One region of the Mesorhizobium sp. WSM4904 genome, then DNA from elsewhere that is predicted to be linked to it. Evidence: riboswitches for the same ligand, from Rfam matches in the RefSeq annotation. Region 1 holds a riboswitch; each other region holds the start of a gene.
The links. Region 1 has a riboswitch for cobalamin ahead of QAZ47_RS17285 (CbtB domain-containing protein). Riboswitches for the same ligand answer to the same signal wherever they lie in the genome.
Positions count from the first base shown of each region.

Region 2: linked by a shared signal. The riboswitch ahead of bluB (5,6-dimethylbenzimidazole synthase) and the one ahead of QAZ47_RS17285 (CbtB domain-containing protein) in region 1 are both predicted to bind cobalamin.
Region 3: linked by a shared signal. The riboswitch ahead of QAZ47_RS23295 (ABC transporter ATP-binding protein) and the one ahead of QAZ47_RS17285 (CbtB domain-containing protein) in region 1 are both predicted to bind cobalamin.

Region 1 covers NZ_CP121354.1:3,630,450-3,634,300, forward strand. Annotated here, with positions in the region: gene QAZ47_RS17275 (aromatic ring-hydroxylating dioxygenase subunit alpha) at 1-835, opposite strand, end outside; gene QAZ47_RS17280 (gamma-glutamylcyclotransferase) at 969-1,655, shown strand; cobalamin riboswitch at 1,784-1,982, shown strand; gene QAZ47_RS17285 (CbtB domain-containing protein) at 2,019-2,198, shown strand; gene QAZ47_RS17290 (CbtA family protein) at 2,214-3,011, shown strand; gene cobU (bifunctional adenosylcobinamide kinase/adenosylcobinamide-phosphate guanylyltransferase) at 3,004-3,525, shown strand; gene cobO (cob(I)yrinic acid a,c-diamide adenosyltransferase) at 3,527-3,851, shown strand, end outside.
Region 2 covers NZ_CP121354.1:5,870,628-5,874,478, forward strand. Annotated here, with positions in the region: gene QAZ47_RS28530 (pirin family protein) at 1-723, opposite strand, end outside; gene QAZ47_RS28535 (DUF2277 domain-containing protein) at 733-999, opposite strand; gene QAZ47_RS28540 (exodeoxyribonuclease VII small subunit) at 1,044-1,295, opposite strand; gene QAZ47_RS28545 (histone deacetylase family protein) at 1,299-2,225, opposite strand; cobalamin riboswitch at 2,341-2,519, shown strand; gene bluB (5,6-dimethylbenzimidazole synthase) at 2,562-3,299, shown strand; gene QAZ47_RS28555 (hypothetical protein) at 3,327-3,851, opposite strand, start outside.
Region 3 covers NZ_CP121354.1:4,851,795-4,855,645, forward strand. Annotated here, with positions in the region: gene QAZ47_RS23285 (iron ABC transporter permease) at 1-630, opposite strand, end outside; gene QAZ47_RS23290 (ABC transporter substrate-binding protein) at 660-1,607, opposite strand; gene QAZ47_RS23295 (ABC transporter ATP-binding protein) at 1,635-2,423, opposite strand; cobalamin riboswitch at 2,603-2,808, opposite strand; gene QAZ47_RS23300 (AraC family transcriptional regulator) at 3,016-3,849, shown strand.

The DNA of each region.
Region 1 (3,851 bases):
CGCGCTCGGCCGGCGTCAGGCCGGCAAAGACCGGTCCATGGACACGCCCGTCTTGCGACCAGGTTTCGGCGCCGGCGCGCAGACCGCCGGAAAACTCCGGCGCGTCGTTGTCGGCGTGGCGCGCCCATTCCGGATCGTCGTGCCTCGCCATCAGGCCGCGGCCGTAGATCGGCACCAGCCGCGACAGGTCCTTGTGCACGCCCGGGCAGTGCAGGCACTCGTTGAAGTTCTCCCAGAAAATCTTCCAGTTGCAGTTCATCACCTTGCTGAGCCGGTGGCCGGTGACGAGCGTCTCCAGCGGCCAGTTCGCAAGGTCGCCGGAAGCAGGATCGAAGGAGGCTTCCGACGAGCCGCCGGCATCCTCGGCAAGGTTGACGAAGACGAAGCCGCGCCAGACCGACAGCGCCACCCGGTAGAGCGGGAAATCGGCCTTGTCGAAGCCTTCGGGCAGCGATTTCGACGGCACCCGCACCAGGTCGCCGCGCAGCGAGTAGGACCAGGCGTGGTAGGGGCAGGTGAGAAGCCTGGCCTTCAGCCGCCCAGCGCTTTCCTGGCAAAGCTGCGAGCCGCGATGCCGGCAGGTGTTGTGGAAGGCTCGCAGGCTTCCGGTTTCGTCGCGCAGCACGACGACTTCCTGCGAGCCGATGCGGGACGTTCGAAAGGCGAGAGGTTCCGCGAGATCGGCCTCGCGGCAGACCATCAGCCAGCTCCGGTACCAGATCGCTTCGAGATCGCGCTGGTAGGCATCGGGTTCCCGATACGCCGTGGCGGGCAATGTCGGCTCGAGGCTGGTAAGACCATAGTAGCGATCGCGTCCGCTCGGATTCGGCTGCATCGGCTTCTCCTTCGCTGCCGACAGCCGACACCCGGGCCGGGCCGTTGTCAATTGCCGGGCATTGTGGCGTCCCGGCACCGCCCTTAAAGTCGTTTCCGACGCTGGCGCTTGCCGGCTGGTCGGGATCGCAAATATGCCTACAAGAACGATGTCGCTCACCGAGGAGCTGGTCGCTCGCTGTTTTCGAGTCGTCGAAGACAGCGGCCCCGATCCGCATGCCGCGCACCTTGATAACGCCGACTATGAGACGATGCTGGACGCCCTGGAGGCTGAACTCCCCGCTGACGAGCCACTCTGGCTGTTCGGCTATGGCTCGCTGATCTGGAAGCCCGAGATCGATCATGTCGAGGAGCGGGTTGCCGTGGCGCGCGGCTGGCACCGTTCCTTCTGCATGAACATGACGCGCTGGCGCGGTACCAAGGAGCAGCCGGGTCTGATGATGGCCCTGGATCGCGGCGGGCAGTGCAAAGGTGTCGCTTTCCGACTGAACGGCAACGACCGCCGGCAGGCATTGGACAAGCTTTTCCGGCGCGAGATGACGCTGAAGCCGACAAGCTATCATCCTCGGCTCCTCAACCTGACGGGCAACGCCGGACGCTTCCAGGCGCTGGCCTTTGTCATCAACCGCAAAGGCACGACCTATGCCGGTCCGATCGAGGAGAAGGTGGTGGTCGAGCGGCTGGCGACATCCTGCGGCCATTGGGGCTCGGGCGCGGACTATCTCTACAATACGGTGAAGAACCTCGAGCAGCGCGGCATTCACGACCGCCATTTGTGGCGATTGCAGCAGCTGGTTGCCGAGCGGATCGCCGCTTCTTAGAGCATGTCTCACGAAACAGGGAACCGGTTTCGGGACAAAGACATGCGTGGGATCAGAAACCCAAACCCGTGCCGCAATCACGCTGCGGCGTGACGGATTTTGGTTTGCCGGGCGCGACGATTCTGCCTATAGTCGATCGCGTCGTCGGTTCCGTTTTTGGAGCCAAGAGGGAATGCGGTGAGGGTGGAGTTTCCGCCCAAAGCCGTGGCTGCCCCCGCAACTGTGTGCGGTAGTCCTCTCCATAAACCACTGAGGATTTTCCTCGGGAAGGTGGGGAAGGGCGCGGATCCGCGAGCCAGGAGACCTGCCGGCGACGGGAAAGTTGACTTCGATGCCCTCGGGTGGAGGGCGAAAGGACAAGACATGAATACCGCTTCCGTCTCCCTCGGCGCCTCCGTCTCCTCGCAGTCGCGCATCATGCAGCTGGCCTTGGCCGCGCTGCTCGGCATTTTCGTCGTCGGTTTCGTCGGCTTCTCGCATATCGATGCGGTCCACAACGCCGCCCACGACTATCGCCATTCGATGGCTTTTCCCTGCCACTGAGCAAGGCCTGACATCATGAATCTGTTTCGCAACGTCGTGTTCATCGCGGCGATCGCGGGGCTAGTGGCGGGCATAGCGCTCGCCTGCATGCAGGCCTATGCGACCGTGCCGCTGATCCTGAAGGCGGAAGTCTATGAAAAGGCCGGCAGCGGTCATCACCACGATCACGCCGCCGCCAGCACAAGCAACAACGCAATGAGTTCGGCCGCTCCGGCGGACAACGCGATGAGCAGCGTGACTCCGGTGCCGGCGGAAGCGGCTGCTCCGGCCGAGGACGAGGGCTGGGCGCCGGCCGACGGCTTCGAGCGCTTCGCCTTCAACGTGGTCGCCAACATCGTCACCGGCATCGGCTTCGCGCTGATCCTGGTCGCGATCTCCGAATTCGCCGGCGGCATCGGCAACTGGCGCCAGGGCGTGTTCTGGGGCCTTGCCGGTTTCGCGGTTTTCACCCTGGCGCCTGGCCTCGGCCTGCCGCCCGAACTGCCGGCGATGCCCGCGGCCGACCTTTTGCCGCGCCAGATCTGGTGGATTTCGACAGTGGCCGCGACGGCCGCCGGGCTCGGTTTGATCGCTTTCCGAAAGTCGTTGCCGCTTGCGATCCTCGGTGTTGCGCTGATCGTGGCGCCGCACATTGTCGGTGCGCCGCAGCCGGAAAGTTTCGAAACGGCAATTCCGGAAGGTCTACATCACCAGTTCGTCGTTGCGGTGACGCTCACCGATCTGGTTTTCTGGCTGGTGCTGGGCGCAGTTGTCGGCGTGGTGCGCGGCCGCTTCACCGGCACGGCGACCAGCCTGCGCGGCAGCTTTGCCTGATCGCGCCAAGGGTCGTCTGACCTTCATCGTCGGCGGGGCGCGCTCGGGAAAGAGCGCGCATGCCGAAACCTTGGCGACGGCGAACCCATCGCCCTGGACCTACATTGCAACCGCACAAGCCTATGACGACGAGATGCGCGAGCGCATCGCGCTGCATCGCGCGCGCCGCGGCGAAGGCTGGGTCACCGTCGATGCGCCGCTCGATCTCACCGACGCGATCGAGGCCTTGCCCGATCACCAGCCGGTGCTCGTCGACTGCCTGACATTGTGGCTGACCAATCATATGCTGGCCGACCATGACATCGAGGCCGAGTGCCGGCGGCTGACCGATGCGCTGTCGCGGCCGCGCGGACCCTGGTTCGTGGTGTCGAACGAAGTCGGGCTCGGCATCGTGCCGGACAACGCGCTGGCGCGCCGGTTCCGCGACGCCGCCGGCCGGCTCAACCAGCAGGTCGCGGCGGTCGCCGATAGCGTGTTGATGATGGTGGCGGGGCTGCCGCTCAAGGTGAAATAACATGGCCGAAATCGACGACAAGACCATCGACGACAAGACCATCAACGAGGGGGACGCCGAACGCCATCGCGCCAAGATGGCCAAGCGCAAGGCGGTGCAGGATGCCGAGGTGGCCGGCAAGACGATCGAGAAGGGACTGCTGATCGTCAACACGGGGCCGGGCAAGGGCAAGACCACGGCTGCCTTCGGGCTGGCGCTGAGGATGCTGGGCTACGGCAAGCGCGTCGGCGTCGTCCAGTTCATCAAGGGCAAGTGGCATACGGGCGAAAAGGATGCCTTCGCCGCTTTCGGCGACCGCGTCGTCTGGCACGCGATGGGCGAAGGCT
Region 2 (3,851 bases), 2.2 Mb from region 1:
CTCCTCGCCCGGTTTGAACACCAGAAGCCGCTCGGCCGGGAAGCGGTCGCCGGCAATCGAAACCTCGCCCTCCATCGTGTAGATGGCGCGCTCCTCGGCATCGGCCGGGATCTTCACGCTGGCGCCCGCCGCGAGCCGCAGATCGGCGTAGAGCGTTTCCGAAGCGGTCGCGACCGGCGAGCGCAGGCCGGAAAATTCACCGATGACGACGCGGCCGCCGACGCCCTCGGCGTCGATCTCGGGCAGGCGGATCACCGACGTGTTGGCGAACACCGGGGCGATTTCTTCCTGGTCGTCCGGCAGCGCAAGCCAGGTCTGCAGGCCGGAGATCGACATCGGCGCGCCGCGCAGCTCCTCCGGCGTGCGTTCCGAATGGACGATGCCGCGGCCGGCGGTCATCAGGTTCACATCGCCCGGCGCGATCACCATCTCGGTGCCGAGCGAATCGCGATGCCTGATCTTGCCGTCGAACAGATAGGTGACGGTGGAGAGCCCGATATGCGGATGCGGACGCACGTCGATCGCATGGCCGGCGCGCAGGATGGCCGGACCCATGCGGTCGAAGAAGATGAACGGTCCGACCAGCCTGCGTTTCGCGGTCGGCAAGGCGCGGCGAACCTCGAAGCCGCCAATGTCCTTGGCGTTGGGGATGACCATCAATTCGATCTGGTCGCAGGCGAAGGCATCGCCGGCCTCAGGATCGTTACCCGGGAAGAAGCTCATGTCACGACCTCAGGCGAAGCGGAGCGCGGACCTGGCTTTCGCCTTGGCGGCCTCTTCCTCGCGATTGCGCGGATGCTGGGTGGTTTCGAGGCTGTCGAGCAGCTCGCGCGCGGCGGCCGCGATCGCCTCGACGGCGTGGTGGAAGGCATGCTCGTTGCGCTTGGACGGCTTGGTCGAGCCACTCAGCTTGCGCACGAACTGCAAGGCCGCGTCATGGACCTCGTCGTCGGTCGCCGGCGGATCGAAATTGAACAGGGTCTTGATGTTTCGGCACATGCTTGGACTCCTTGCCTGTTTCTCTCTCCCCCACCGCTTCCGTTCTATTCGGCGTCGAGCGGCTCCGTTCCCACCGGCTTGCCGTCGCGCGACAGTCTGATCTTCTCGACCTTGTCCTCGGCGGCCTTGAGCAGCCGGTCGCAGTGGGCCTTCAGCGCCTCGCCGCGTTCGTAGATCCTGATCGACTGGTCGAGCGGGACATCGCCGCGCTCCAGATCATCGACGATCTTCTCCAGCGCGTCGAGCGCCTGTTCGAAACTCATCGCCTTGACGTCTTCGTTAGCTTCATCAGCCATAATTCATCCCTTCATCAGCCGCCCGACATGGGCGGCGACCGAAAATGCCAGTCCTTGCAGATCGTAGCCGCCCTCCAGCAGGCTGACGAGCCGGTTGCCGCTGTGGCGCCCGGCGCGATCCATCAGCTGGCCGGTCGCCCAGTCGAAATCATCCTCGGTCAGGTTGATCTCGGCCAGCGGATCGCGATGGTGCGCATCGAACCCGGCGGAAATGATGATCAGGTCCGGCTTGAATGCATCGATCGACGGCAGCACGCGCGACAGGAAGGCGTCGCGGAACGTGTCGCTGCCGGTGCTCGGCGCAAGCGGCGCGTTGACGATGTTGCCTGCGCCGGTTTCGCTTTTGGCACCGCTGCCAGGATAAAGCGGCATCTGGTGCGTCGAGCAATAGAGCACCGACGGATCGTCCCAGAAAATGTCCTGCGTGCCGTTGCCGTGGTGGACGTCCCAGTCCACGATGGCGACACGCTCGGCCTGATGCTTCTTCTGCGCATGACGAGCGGCGATCGCCGCAGTGTTGAACAGGCAAAAACCCATCGCGGTGGTCTTTTCGGCGTGATGGCCGGGCGGGCGGGCGGCAACGAAGACATTGGCGGCGCGGCCTTCGAAGACATCGTCTATCGCTGCATTGGCGGCGCCGATCGCCGTCACCGCGGCCTGCCAGCTTTTCGGACTGGCGCTGGTGTCGGCATCGATCGAGACAATACCGCTCGCGGGAATGGCCGCGCGGATGCGGGCAACAAAATCCTCCGGATGCGCGTAGAGGATCGTCGCCTCGTCGCCTTCCGGCGCCTTGACACGGTCGAGGGCCGAAAAAGCCTCGTCGTCCAGCACGCGTTCGATGGCGCGCAAACGGTCCGGCCGCTCGGGATGGCCGGGCGGCGTGAGGTGTTCCAGAAATACCGGATGGGTGTAGAGACGGGTAGCCATGGCCCCTAATCTAGGCACCTGCCGCCCGGATAGCCATGTTCCAGCACCGAATGATTGGGGAAAATCGCGCCGTGCCGTGTCGCTGGCGGCATTGGCGCGGCTTCCGCTTCACGATAAGGTCCCATCGCTGCCTGGTGCCCGCGACGCGGGAGAATCGGGAACACGGTTGAATTCCGTGGCGTGCCCAACGCTGTGAGGGGGACCGCGCCGGCAAAAGCCACTGTCCTAGACGGGAAGGCGCCGGATGCGGGTCGATCCCGAGCCAGAAGACCGGCCCGGCAGACATGGTCGTCCGCATGGTCAGGCGGAAGACTGCTTATCGCAAGGGGACAAGCGATGCAGGCACGAACGGCCGCCACGAGCGGCGACGACTTTGACCAATTGGCGCGCGACGCCGTCTACCGGGCAATGTTCACAAGACGGGACGTGCGCAGCCATTTTGTTTCGGACGATCTCGACGATTGCGTGCTTGCGCGGCTGCTGACGGCCGCCCATCACGCGCCATCGGTCGGCTACATGCAGCCGTGGAACTTCATCGTCATCCGCGATGCGGCAAGGCGACGACAGGTGCGCGACCTGTTTCTGGCCGCGCGCGAGCAGGAACTGCCGGCGATCGAGGCGGAGCGGCAGGCGCTCTACCGCAAGCTGAAGCTCGAGGGCATCTGCGAAAGCGCGCTCAACCTTTGCATCACCTGCGACCGACAGCGCTCGAAGAATTCGCCGCTCGGGCGCTGGCACAATCCGGAGATGGACCTCTACAGCACCGTCTGCGCGGTACAGAATTTCTGGCTGGCGGCGCGCGCCGAAGGCGTCGGCGTCGGTTGGGTGAGCATCATCGAAACCGAGGCGTTGAAGCGGCTCTTGTCGATCCCCGAGCATGTCACGCCGATCGCCTATCTCTGCGTCGGCCGCGTCTCGGCATTCGCGCCGAAGCCGGACCTCGAAGCGCATGGCTGGGGCAAGCGGCTGCCGCTGCCCGAGCTGGTGATGAGCGAAACCTTTTGCGGTGCCGGCGAGGCACAGCTCAAGTCGGCGATCGCCCGCCTTGGTTCGGAGGAACGAGCGAAGCCGTGATCAGGCTGCCCTCGTAGGGGCCGCCGATCAAGCAGCCCGGGGCGAATCCCAGCGCGAGCCGCCGAAGGAGCCGAGCGCCTTGTCGCGAAGCTCCCTGAATTTCGACGAGGCCTCGGCCAGCCGCCGATCCCAGTCGGGATTCGGAACCTGGCCCTCGATGGTGTCGAAATAGACCTGCATCAGCGAAGCGATGGCGAAGGGCTCGATGAAGGCAGCCTTGAAAGCCCAGGCGAAGACGATGGCGAGCACGAAGGCCCAGCCGGCAAGCTGCCCCGGCATCACCCAGAGGATGGCGGCTGCCGGGGCCAGCATCAGCAGGAAGATGACGAAGGACACACCCCACATGATCACCGCCAGCCAGACGGCGTTCTTGACCATATGCTTGCCGTTCTGCGCGTAGAGCACGACGCCTTGCCTGGCGGTCTCGAACGGCGAGTTCGAATTGATGCGGATGTTGTAGCCGAGGATGATCTCGTCGACATAGGTCAGCGACAGGCGGACGACCGTGTTGATGAAGCTGACGATGCCGCTCAAGCCGGGAATGGGCAGGAA
Region 3 (3,851 bases), 1.2 Mb from region 1:
GTGGTTCCACAGGCCATAGGCGAGGATAATGGCGGCGCCGAGCGCCGCCAGGCCGATATTGTCCCAGCGGGCGAGACCCAGCCCGCCCATGGTCCAGAACAGCACCGAATGGGCGGCGCGCTGGTCACCGGCGAAGACGAGGTAGTTGGTTAAGGCGGTGAACATGAAGGAAACGGCGAGCCCGGCGAGGATCAGCCGCTCGGGCCCTTGCCCTCTCACCCGCGACACGAGCAGAAGCACGATAGCCGCCGCCAGTATGCCGCCGGTGAAGGCCGCCACCGGCAAGGTCCAGATGCCGAAACTGTCGCCGAAGATGGTGATGACCGAGACCGCGCCGGCGGCGGCGCCCGAGGAGAGGCCGAACAGGAACGGGTCGGCGAGGTCGTTGCGGGTGACGGTCTGCAGCAGCGCGCCGACGACACCGAGGCCGGCGCCAACGGAGATCGCCAGCAGCGTGCGCGGCAGCCTGAGGTCGACGACGATGCCGCCGACAGGTCCCGGCACGGCCTGGCCGTTCAGACCGGCCGCACGCGCCAGGGCGCCGAAAACCTCGCGAAGCGGTATCAGCGTCGAGCCATAGGCGATCGACAGCAGTGCGAGCGCGACCAGAAGGATCGCGCCCAGCGTCATGGCGAGGGTGAATGGCCTCTTGTGCAAGTCTAGAACGCTTCCGGATGCATGGCCCTGGCGATCTTGCCGATCGCCTCGATGTTGGCGGGTCCGGGCGTCAGCTCGGCGTAGCGCAGAGCCACGAAGCGCTCGTTCCTGACCGCGTCGGTCTCCTTCATTGCCGGATGCGCCTTGAGAAAATCGAGCAGCTTCCGATAGCCGCCGCCATCTTGGTAGTCGAGCAGGATGAGGAATTGCGGATTGCGCGAAGCGACCGTCTCCCAGTCGGTGTTGCCCCAGCTCGTTTCCATGTCGGCCATGATGTTTTCGCCGCCCGCGGCGGCGATCATGGCGTTGGGGATGGCGAACTTGCCGGCGGTGAAGGGCTTGTCCTCGCCGGAGTCGTAGAGGAACACGCGCGTGCCCTTACGGTCGCCCACCTTGGCGGTGATGTCGGCGAGCTCGGCCTTCCAGCCGGCGACCAGCTTATCCGCCTCGGCCTCCTTGCCGAAGATCTTGCCCAGCTTCTCGACATCGCCAAAGAGCAGGTCCATCGAGGCGGCGGGCCGGTTCTTGTCGAGATGGACGCAGCTCTCGGTCAGCACCAGCGTCTTGATGCCGTGCGGGGCGAGCGTGTCGGGCGTGACCTCGCCGCCCGGCTTCATGCCGTAGTACCAGCCGGCGAAGAAGAAATCGGGCTCGACGGCGACGAGGTTTTCCAGCGTCGGATATTTCGGCGCGAGCTCCGGAATAGACCCTTGCTCGGCCTTGAATTCGGGGCCGACCTTGTACCAGCCGGTGATGCCGGTGAGCCCGACGATCGACGGCTGCAGCTTCAGCGCGAAAGCCATCTCGGCCATGTTGAGGTCCTGGATGACGGCGCGCTTCGGCGGGGCGTCGAAGGTGAGCGGCTTGCCGCAACTGTCGACGGTGACCGGGAAGGCAACAGCCGCCGAGGCGAAAAGCGACAAGGCAAGGGACGGCACGAGGCGTTTCATCGGAAGATTGCTCCTTGTTTGGACGGTTCAGGCTGACGAGGAAGCGCGACCGGCAAGGTCGAAGACGGTGAGCTCGCGATCCTCGGTCGGGTGCTGCAGATGCAGCACGTCGATGCCGAACACCTCGCGGATGAGCGGCTGCGCCAGCGCCTGGCGCGGCGGCGCCAGCGCGTGCAGCCGGGCGTTGCTCATCACCGCGACACGGGTGGCGAAGGGCGCCACCAGAGCGAGATCATGCAGCACGGCGACGACGGTCATGCCGAAGCCGGCCACCAGGTCGAGCAGCTCGCCGCGGGCGCGCGGATCGAGGTGGTTGGTCGGCTCGTCGAGGAACAGGATTTTCGGCTCCTGCGCGATAGCGCGGGCGAGCTGCGCGCGCTGGCGTTCGCCGCCGGACAGCGAGCCGATGGTGCGCGCGAGCAGCGGCAAGAGCCCGGTCCGCCGCAGCGCTTCGACGACGATGTCGCGGTCGTCGCGCCGGCGCCTCAGGCCGGCGTGCGGGACGCGGCCAAGCTCGACATAGTCGATGACGGCAAGTCGCGGATCCGGCTGGTCCGTCTGGCCGACGACGGCGATGCTGAGGGCGCGCTCGGCCGCTGCGATCCTGTCCAGCCGGCGTCCGGCCAGCCGTACCTCGCCGCGGCTCGGCGACAGAGCGCCGCACAGCATGCGCAGCAGCGTCGTCTTGCCGGCGCCGTTGGGGCCGACGATGGCCAGCCGCTCGCCCGCCGCCAGCGACAGGCTGACATTGTCGACCAGCGCGCGGCCGTTGGCCGTCGCGCCGAGGCCATGGGCTTCGAGGACCGGCGGCATCACGAGCCAAGCCCCGCCAGGTTGCCCGGATGGTATTTCCCGGCCGCATATCCGATGGCTTGATGGATATGATCGATGGAGCCGTCCAGCATTCCGTCACTCTCCAAAAATGGCGACGGAAGGATGCTGGACGAGCCGGCCGACAAGACCGGTGCCCGCGTCTCCTCCCGGCACACCCCGTCCGGTCAACTCGTGTCGATGGCAGGTCTCCTGGCTCGCGGGTCGTTGCGCCATCCGCCTTCCCAGCCTTGCCGGCCAGTGGCGTTCGGATGGAGCTCGCCGCTCACAGTTGCGGGGGCAGCCACGGCCTCGACCCGAAGCAGGTCTCACCGTGTTCCCTTTTCACCCCTCGCCTTGCGGCTCGGGGACCATGACGCCACCATCGTAGGTTGTCCGCGCGCGAGTCGCAACGGGCCGCCGCGCATCCCCTCACTACAGCTGCCATTTTGTTCTCCCTTCGTTATGTAATAACGTTACGCACTAGAGAATGCCGCCTTCGTTTGTCAACATCGTTTCGACTTCGCTCACCGCGCAATTTCGATCAAACTGGCTGTCGGCGCGGTGGCTAGTGTCACCCCGCCAAATGCGAGGAGCCATGAACCCGACCGAGAAAGCGCTGTGGTTTGTCGAAAGCCGTCTGCCCGATGCGATTTCGCTCGACGATGTCGCGGCAAGCAGCGGCGTGTCGCGCTTCCATGTGACGCGCGCCTTCGGCGCCGCGACCGGACGGTCGGTGATGGGCTACGTGCGGGCGCGCCGGCTCAGCGAAGCGGCGCGCAAGCTTGCGGGCGGCGCGCCCGACATCCTGTCGGTCGCGCTCGATGCCGGCTACAACTCGCATGAGGCTTTCACGCGGGCTTTCCGCGAGCAGTTCGGCACCACGCCGGAACTGGTGCGCGCGCAGGGCTCGACCCAAAATCTCGACCTCGTGGAGCCTATCCTGATGGACAGTTCATTTCTCGCCGCACTCGAACCGCCGCGCTTCGAGACCAGCCGGCCCTTCCTCATCGCCGGTCTCGGCGAGCGCTACAGCTGCGAGAGCAGCGCCGGCATCCCGATGCTGTGGCAGCGCTTCGGCCCCTATATCGGCCACATTCCCGGCGAGGTCGGCGACGTCGCCTACGGCGTCTGCGTCAATGGCGACGATGCCGGCAATTTCGACTACATCGCCGGTGTCGAGGTGAGCGATTTCTCCGACCTGCCCAAGGAGTTCTTCCGGGTGCGGGTGCCGGCGCAGAAATACGCGGTGTTCACGCATCGCGAGCACATCTCGACCATCCGCCGCACCGTCAACACGATCTGGAACAAATGGCTGCCGGCCTCGGGACACGAGATCGCCGACGCCCCGGAATTCGAGCGCTACGGGCCGGAATTCGATGCACGCAGCGGCAATGGCGGGCTGGAAATCTGGGTGCCCGTGAAGGGCTGAGG